4 regions of the Alcanivorax sediminis genome follow, and region 1 is predicted to be linked to each of the others. Evidence: predicted binding sites of a transcription regulator. Region 1 holds the regulator's gene; each other region holds the start of a gene.
What was found. Region 1 encodes LexA, which represses DNA repair genes until DNA is damaged. Its sites were predicted from a motif close to TACTGTNTANNTANACAGTA; they were not measured.

Region 1 (2,201 bases):
TGGAAACGTTCATGGGCGTCGCGCTCATGAAGGAACACGGGCAACCCCGCTTCAACTGCCAGAGCGAGCTGCGCTTCAAAGGCGGTTTCCTGGTCCGGTCGGGGAGAGAAGTCCCGATTGAAATCCAGCCCCATTTCCCCCGCAGCACGTACGGCAGGATGGCGCAGCATATCGGCGAGTTCTTTTTCCAGATCCCGGGAATAGAATCGGGCACTGTGGGGGTGGAGTCCTGCAGTGGCGAACAGGTCGTCATGCTGCTCGGCCAGGGCGATGGCTTCGCGGGATTCGTCGATATGCGTGCCAGTAATCAGCTGCCAGCTGACACCGGCTAGCCTGGCCCGATCGATGACCGCATCGCGGTCATCGCGGAACTGCTTGTCTGTCAGGTTGACGCCAATATCAGCCCACTGGGCGGGCGGAAGGAGGGTCGAGCTGTGCGCTTCGGTCATTGGTTTGAATCTCGGCCAGTTTCACGCGCAGGGATTCTACCCGACGGCGGTTGGCACCTAAATCCCAGTAACCGATCCGTGACGCGGAACGTACTTCCACCACGCCATTTTCCCGGACATAGAAAGTCACATCATCAGTAAAGCGCATCACCAGGCTCTTGAAGCGGGCCTGGATACGAGATTGCCCAACCACGTCGTATTCCACCCGTGGCAGGGAGTCCAGCACGGATTGCACGCGCTGGAGACTGGACTCGCGGTTATCTGACACCTCGAGCGGAGCCACCCAGTGATCCTTGCTGCCGCTCAGGCTGGATACACAGTTGGGTGAGTTCGGGCAGGGTGCGAGCAAATTGTTTTCGTCTGACATGACACTGCTACTCATAACCAGAATGAACAAGCTAGTAAGAATTCGGATCACGGATCAACCCCACAAAAATACCTTCAATTACCAGCTGGTCGGCTGGCACCTTGATGGGCTCGTAAGCCTCATTCGCAGGAAGCAGGGTAGCACTGGACTTGTTCAGTTTTAACGTCTTGACCGTGACTTCTTCGTCAATTCTGGCCACAACAATCTCACCGCTACGGGCCACATTGGACTTGCGCACGGCGATCAGATCGCCATCGAAGATGCCGGCATCCACCATACTGTCACCCTGGACCTTGAGCAGGTACGTGGGGCGTTGTTTGAACAGGCCCTGGGGGACCGGAACGGTACGCTCCACGTTCTCGATAGCTTCGATGGGTACACCGGCGGCCACTTTACCGACAATGGGCAGCTCTTCTTCTGACCAATAGGCGTTGTCCAGCAGCTGGATACCGCGAGAGCGGTCACTGTGCAGGCGGATATACCCTTTACGCTCCAGCGCCCGGAGGTGATCAGAGGCGGCATTCTTTGACTGGAAGCCCATGATATCGGCGATTTCGGCCCGGGTAGGCGCCATTCCGGTATCTGCGATGCATTCGCGAATACAATCCAGTACCTGCTGCTGACGATCAGTGAGTTTGCTGCTCATAACCTTCTCCGTATGGTCACAGGGAAATGACGCCTGTACGGGTGCGTTATTTCCGTTGTCGGCTGTAAGTCATTGACCACAGTCGCTCATCGATTTCGATCCTAGCATGGATACTGATAATATGAACAGTGTTATTTGTCCACCTGTCCATAAGGTCAATGGCGCAGTTCCTGCGGCCTGTTTCGGGAGGCGGATAGCTCCAAAAGTGCCATTCCCGGATGAAACTGTGAATTCGGTTCTGTGGGACATTGTTCTTCACTGCGATGGCGAATAGCATTGTGGTTTTCAGTCCATCAGCGTTTGTGGGGTAACAGATGGAAAAGGCCAATAATAATGATTACGGCCAGCAACGAGTGCGTCAGCTTCTGTCCGGCGTACCCTTTTTTAATGAAATTTCTCGAGATGATGCCGAGCAGTTTGACCTGCTGGAAAGCAATACCCGGCTATGGCTGGCCGGGTCAGGCGATGATGTGATTCGCGCAGGTGATGTGGATTCCACTCTTTACTTCCTGCTGCGGGGGCAGCTTGAAGTACTGGGAGACTCTCCTTCCCACCCGCCGTTGTATTACGTCTCTCCCGGTGAAGTGTTTGGCACGCTGTCGATGTTGCTCGGCACGCCGCGCAGTGCCGATATCCGCGTTTCAGAAAATTCCCGCGAGGCGGTGATTGCCAGCCTCGATTTCAATGATTTCAGTGAAGATGACAGCCCTTACACCCTGTCTACCCGCCTTGCCTTTTA
Region 2 (2,201 bases), 840 kb from region 1:
CCGGCCACAGCTGCTGGGGCTTGCCCATGGGGGCGGTGCGCAACCAGACGCTAATGCGTCCGGCCAGCATGCCTTCTCCCCGCATCTTCTCTGCCGCCCGGGCAGTATAGTCATTCACTGCCTGACGCAGTGGCGGTAGAGATACCACCGCCTGACCAAACGAACGGGAATAAATGATCTGCTGGCGTGGTGGCGGCTGCAGCTCGAGGGTCAGACAAGGCTCACCGTTCAACTCCCGTACCAGGCGCGCCTGCACTACAGAGAAGTGCCGTCGTACCCAGGCATAATCCAGCGCCGCCAGATCCGCACCATTGTTCACGCCCAGGTCTGCCAACCGTGCAGCCAGCCGTCGCCCCACTCCCCAGATGTCCCCCGGAGGCGTCTGCGCCAGAGAGTCTCGCCAATCGTGCGGAGCACACCACACCTCCACGCCACTCCCCCGTCTCTTGGCGTAATGATTGGCCAGCTTGGCCAGCGTCTTGGTGGGCGCCACGCCAACACAGACCGGCACGCCTACCCAGCGCTCCACCCGCTCCCTTAACTGCTCGCCCAGTGCCTGCAGCTGCTGCTCCGGCACCATGGAAAGGTCCAGAAAGGCTTCATCAATGGAATACACTTCTACTGTCGGCACCAGCGATTGCAACGTAGCCATAACGCGCCGGGAAAGATCGCCATACAGGGTGTAATTGGAAGAAAACACTGCCACCCCGTGCTTGCGAATCAACTCGCGCACCTGAAACAACGGCACACCGGTACGAATACCCAGCGCCTTGGCTTCTGCCGAGCCAGCCACCACACAACCATCGTTATTGGATAACACCACCACCGGAGCATGACGCAGGTCCGGGCGAAAAACCCGCTCACAAGACGCGTAGAAGCTGTTGCAGTCCACCAGCGCAAACATCTCAGCGGCAGCTCCCGGTGCTACCACCACGCAGGGTATGCAAGGCAAATGTCGCCACCCCGAATAATTCCCAGCCCCCCTCTTCCGGCAGGATCGGAGCATAGCGAGGGTTACGGGGAAGCAGACGGGGGGACGGTTTCAAGGCCAGTTCCTTGACCGTGAACTCTCCTCCCACGGCCGCCACCACAATGTCACCGTGAAGCGCCTCCAGGGAGCGATCCACCACCAAAATATCACCGGGATAAATGCCCGCATCGATCATTGAGTCCCCTTCCACCCTCAACAGGAACGTGGCCGCCTCCTGACGAATGCAGAGCCGGTTCAGATCCAGGGGGTCTTCCATGTAGCCCTGGGCAGGGGAAGGAAAGCCCGCCCGGACGGCTTCAGTAAATAGCGGTAATGCAGCCATGACACACCTGACTCATTAGAGGAAAAAGTTCATCGCGTTGTGCAGGGATATCTTCAGTGGCAAGCCAACTGCCATGCACCGGCTACCTGACGCCAGAAACTGGATGCCTGGCCCTGAAATCCGGAACACCCGGCGAATCGCTGAATGCAGAGGGCAGGTTAAAGAATGGTGCCCGCTTCTTGCATCCGGCAAGACAGGTCCAGCCCCGCCCATCCGCGAAGAAAGAGAAAGTCAGGTTACTTTAATACTGTCCATATGTACAGTTTATTGACGCAGATACGAAACCTGAACACGGATCACAAACACTCACAAAAGCGCGCAACAATCACTATCCGCTCAGTGCAACTTATCGCTTAAGGTTGACCCGTAAAAGGAAAAATGGCCGCAGGCCAGAGGTCTGGGAGAGTATGAACGTAGAAACCAACCCGAACTGGTTCTCCGACTTTGTGGAGGAACTGGGGCTGCCCTCCAGTGCCGTCTTTCAGGGCTACGTCCTCTACAATGACGAGCAGGATGGCTTTCTGGCATTCAATCAGCACGGTGGCGAGCAACGCATCCACTATGTGAGCCCTAGCGCCTGGGGCCATCGCTACCCGTATATACAGCTGGCCAGCGATGCTGTTCACAGCCTGATTGAGCCCACCGAAATTCAGGCCCTGTTCCTGATCGGCAAGCGCTTCATGGCCTTTCCTGTCTAGGCTATTCGCCCCGCCCCTTGCCCGGCGGCACAAAATGCAGCCGGGCAAGGGCTACCTCTTCATGGATAACGCAATCCCTCAGGTGATCGTTGACCAGTCCCATGGCCTGCATGAAAGCAAAACAGGTGGTTGGCCCTACGAATTTCCAGCCGCGTTTTTTCAATGCTCTGGATAGCGCCACAGATTCGGG
Region 3 (2,201 bases), 870 kb from region 1:
GTCCCGAGCTGTCGGTGCTGCTTTCCTACACCAAGAATGCCCTGTTCGATGCACTGCTGGCCTCAGATGTACCTGATGATCCGTTCTTTGACCGGGATGTTTTGAGCTATTTTCCAAAAGCACTGGTGGAGAACTACAGGGAGGCGCTGCTTAGTCACGGGCTACGCCGGGAGTTGATTGCCACCGTGCTGGCCAACGCGGTGGTGAACCGTATGGGCTTTGCCTTTGTGCATCGCTTCGCTGATGAGCATGGCCTGTCCCTGCATCGGTTGGTCAAGGCCTATGCCATGGCGCATGCCGTGTTCGATGCGGATGAGTACTGGAAGACAGTGGACCGACTGGATGGGACCGTGGATAGCCAGGTACAGCTGCGCTTGTATGGGCGTGTGACCGGTCTGCTGAAACACATGACCACCTGGTTACTATTCTACAAGTGGGGGCGCCGCCCGGTGGCGGAGGCCGTGAGCCGCTTTCAATCGGCGATCGTAGAGCTTGAACAGTGGTTGCCGGAGATCTTGCCGGGAGGATATCAGGATGACTGGCAGCAAGCGGTGGCAGGCATGGGAGAGGACGGGGTGCCCGAGAAAGAAGCTCGCATCCTGGCCAACACCATGGTGCTTGGCAGTGCGCCGGATATTGCCGAGCTGGCCTCCCAGGCGCAGGTGCCATTGAAGCTGGCGGCGGAGGTCTATTTCACTGTAGGTGACCGGCTCAACATACTCTGGCTATTGTCGGCCATTGTGGATCTCAGCGTGAATGGCAAGTGGCAGGCGCTGGCCAGAGCCAATCTTCGAGAAGATTGCTATCGGCTCCATCGCCAGGTGGCCGCCCGGGTGCTGGAACAGGAGGGCGAGAATGCTGACCAGCGTTTTGAGGCCTGGTTGGGAAAATCTACCAACAAGATTGAGTTCAGCATCCGTCGTCTTAAGGGGCTTCAGGCAGATAGTCGCCATGACTTCATGACACTGGCGGTGGGCGTGAGAGAGCTTCGCAAGTTACGCTTTTTGTAGCCGTTAGCGTTGCGCCAAACGCTCATTCGCGAGCCGGGATGATCTGGCCGGCAAGAGCGGTGGGTGCTGCCACAGACACTGAAAAAACATTGAGCCGCTGCTCCTGTTGATATACTGTACGTAAAGACAGTATATCAACAGGAGTGGGTATGCCTGCCGTAAATCGGGGAACGCTCAGTCAGATGCCGGGCCGCTTTGCTGTTTCGCACAGCGAGATGGATGAGGGACCAGTTAATCGTCCGACCCGTTATCACCGCGAGTTGGCCAAGAGCATTATCATAACCAATCGCAGTCCGGACTTGCCCTTCGCCCAGAGCATCAATCCTTATCGAGGCTGTGAGCATGGCTGTATTTATTGCTATGCCCGGCCGAACCATGCCTACGTGGATCTTTCCCCCGGTCAGGACTTTGAAAGTGAGATCTTCTGCAAGGAAAACGCAGCAGAAGTGCTCCGCGAAAGCCTGCGAAAGCCCGGCTACCGCTGCCAGCCAGTGGTACTGGGCACGGCCACAGACCCTTATCAACCGGCAGAGCGCGAACGACGTCTGACCCGAGAGTTGCTACAGGTGCTGGCGGACTGCCAGCACCCCTTCAGCCTGATAACCAAGAGTACGCTGGTGCTGCGTGACCTGGATCTGATCGCCCCGATGGCCAAAGCGGGGAGAGCGAGCGTTACCGTCTCTGTTACTACCCTGGATAACCGCCTCAAGGCACAGCTTGAGCCCCGTGCCAGTGGCGGCAAGGAACGCCTGCGTGCCATTCGTGAGTTGAGTCGCGCTGGTGTGCCGGTATCGGTGCTGGTGGCACCAGTGATTCCCTTTATCAATGACCATGAGCTGGAAGACATAGTTGGTCAGGTGGCACAGGCGGGTGCGGAGCACGCCGGATATGTGGTGTTGCGTTTACCCCATGAGGTTGGCCCACTCTGGCAAGCGTGGCTTGAGGAGCATTACCCGGACCGGGCAGAAAAGGTCATGTCGGTCATGCGAGATCTGCACGGCGGCGCTATTTATGACAGTCGCTGGCATCATAGACAAAGCGGTCAGGGAGCCTGGTCCCATCTGCTGCGACAGCGATTTGAAACTGCATGCCGTGGGGCTGGCTTGGCTGCGCGGGAATCCATGACACTGGATAGCTCTGGTTTTGTTCCCCCGGGCCCTGAAGGGCAGTTGGCACTGTGGGAGGCATGAT
Region 4 (2,201 bases), on a different contig from region 1:
ACGCCAATGCGCCTCACGCAACACGCTGACGCGCCTTAATCGGCAGCGTGTTGCGAAGTGCGTGAGGCATGAAGCGGAGAATTCAATGGCAGGACATAGCAAGTGGGCCAACATCAAGCACCGCAAGGCGGCCCAGGATGCCAAGCGTGGCAAGATCTTTACCAAACTGATTCGTGAGCTCACCGTGGCTGCCAAGATGGGCGGTGGTGAGATCAACGATAATCCCCGTCTGCGCGCGGCGGTGGACAAGGCGCTGGGCCAGAACATGACCCGCGACACCATTGATCGCGCCATCAAGCGGGGTGCCGGCGGTGATGACGGCGGCAACATGGACGAGATCACCTACGAAGGTTACGGCAAGGGTGGCGTGGCGGTATTGGTCGAAACCATGACCGACAACGTGAACCGCACCGTGGCCGAGGTGCGTCATGCCTTCAGCAAGTTTGCCGGTAACCTCGGCACCAGCGGTTCCGTGGCCTTCCTGTTCAGCAAGCGTGGCGAGATCTACTTTGAGCCTGGCGTGGATGAAGATCGCTTGATGGAAGTGGCGCTGGAAGCCGGTGCGGAAGACGTGGAAGAAGTGGATGGCGGTGGCTTTCTGGTCATTACCTCCCCGGACAAGCAGTTTGGCGAAGTGGTGGATGGCCTGCGTGAAGCCGGGCTGGAATTCGCCGAAGCGGAAGTGACCATGCATCCGTCCACTGAAGCTGAGATTGATGCAGACACGGCTGAAACCGTGCAGAAAATGATCGACATGCTGGAAGACCTGGACGACGTGCAGAACGTCTACACCAACGCCAGCTGGCCGACGGAAGAAGAATAGCCACGAGCTATGAGCTTCAAGGAAAAGCAAAACCCCGGATTTTTCCGGGGTTTTTGTTTTTGATCGGAGTTGCGAGTGATGAGTTTCGAGTTGCGAAGATCAAAACCCGGCCAAGATTCGGCGATGGGGTTTTTGCCTTTCGTAACTCGCTCCTCGAAACTCGTCACTCAACCCTTCGCTCTTGTTTCTCCTCGCCAACAGCGAAGGTCTTGCCATCCCTGCCGCTCTCGACCGAACCCTTCCGCGTGTTGCATGCAGCGTGATGCGTGAAGTGTCGCCTTAACTAACTGGACATCTGGACAGCATTTAGGTACAACTGACGCAGATTTTCTATTTGTGGTCAGACAGTTATGGCATTGATTCTCGGTATCGATCCCGGTTCGCGACATACCGGCTTTGGGCTGGTCGAACATGTGGGTAACCGGTCCCGAGCGGTGGCCTTTGGCACCATTTCTACCTCCCACAAGGAGATACCACCCCGGTTGGGCGAAATCTTTGCCGGTATTGATCAGGTGGTGAAGGAATATGGCCCGGCGGAAGTGAGCATCGAGAAGGTGTTCATGGCCCGCAATGCTGATTCCGCTCTCAAACTCGGCCAGGCTCGTGGTGCGGCGATTGCCGCAGTGATGCAGGCGTCTATTCCGGTGTTCGAGTACTCGGCCCGGCAAGTGAAGCAGGCGGTGGTGGGCAAGGGCAGTGCCGAGAAAGCCCAGGTAGGGGAGATGGTTCGCCATCTTCTGGGGCTGGAGAAACGCCCCCAGGAAGATGCGGCCGATGCGCTGGCGATTGCCCTTTGTCACGCTCACATGCGTGTTACTTTGGCGCGCATGGCCGGCGCCACGGCGGTGCGCAACCGCCGCATTCGATAGATCAACGCTAACCTTTGCCGTCATTAAGGACTCAGCATGATTGGACAACTGCGTGGCACCCTGCTGGAAAAGCGCCCCCCGGTGCTGCTGCTGGATGTGAACGGAGTGGGCTACGAAGTGGAAGCCCCCATGACCGTGTTTTACGAGTTGCCGGAAACCGGACAGCCCCTCACCCTGCATACTCATTTCGTGGTGCGAGAGGATGCCCAGCTGCTGTACGGCTTTTCCAGTCGCTATGAGCGAGAGCTGTTTCGCGCGCTGATCAAGGTGAATGGCGTGGGGCCGAAAATGGGGTTGGCGATTCTGTCCGGCATCGAAGCGGACCGGCTGGCGCAGTGTATCCAGGATCAGGATTCCTCCACGCTGGTGAAGGTGCCGGGTATCGGCAAGAAGACCGCAGAACGGCTGGTGATCGAAATGAGTGACCGGCTGGACAAGATTGACGGTGCGCCTGCCAGCTTGCCTGGCCGGGTTGCCCTGACCCCGGAAGACGATGCGCGCAGTGATGC

Region 2: umuD (translesion error-prone DNA polymerase V autoproteolytic subunit) is a predicted target of LexA. The motif match lies at 1,559-1,578, and genes of this name have one in related genera.
Region 3: GFN93_RS10295 (PA0069 family radical SAM protein) is a predicted target of LexA. The motif match lies at 1,123-1,142, and genes of this name have one in related genera.
Region 4: ruvC (crossover junction endodeoxyribonuclease RuvC) is a predicted target of LexA. The motif match lies at 1,109-1,128, and genes of this name have one in related genera.

Annotation. Positions count from the first base shown of each region.
Region 1 is NZ_WIRE01000001.1:3,134,684-3,136,884, reverse strand. Features, by position in the region: gene GFN93_RS14285 (TatD family hydrolase) at 1-449, opposite strand, end outside; gene GFN93_RS14280 (DUF1499 domain-containing protein) at 400-816, opposite strand; gene lexA (transcriptional repressor LexA) at 848-1,462, opposite strand; gene GFN93_RS14270 (cyclic nucleotide-binding domain-containing protein) at 1,777-2,201, shown strand, end outside.
Region 2 is NZ_WIRE01000001.1:2,293,798-2,295,998, reverse strand. Features, by position in the region: gene GFN93_RS10425 (Y-family DNA polymerase) at 1-904, opposite strand, end outside; gene umuD (translesion error-prone DNA polymerase V autoproteolytic subunit) at 906-1,313, opposite strand; gene GFN93_RS10415 (hypothetical protein) at 1,721-2,011, shown strand; gene GFN93_RS10410 (DNA-3-methyladenine glycosylase I) at 2,013-2,201, opposite strand, start outside.
Region 3 is NZ_WIRE01000001.1:2,268,219-2,270,419, forward strand. Features, by position in the region: gene GFN93_RS10290 (NAD-glutamate dehydrogenase) at 1-1,010, shown strand, start outside; gene GFN93_RS10295 (PA0069 family radical SAM protein) at 1,160-2,200, shown strand.
Region 4 is NZ_WIRE01000002.1:240,592-242,792, forward strand. Features, by position in the region: gene GFN93_RS15390 (YebC/PmpR family DNA-binding transcriptional regulator) at 86-823, shown strand; gene ruvC (crossover junction endodeoxyribonuclease RuvC) at 1,174-1,692, shown strand; gene ruvA (Holliday junction branch migration protein RuvA) at 1,729-2,201, shown strand, end outside.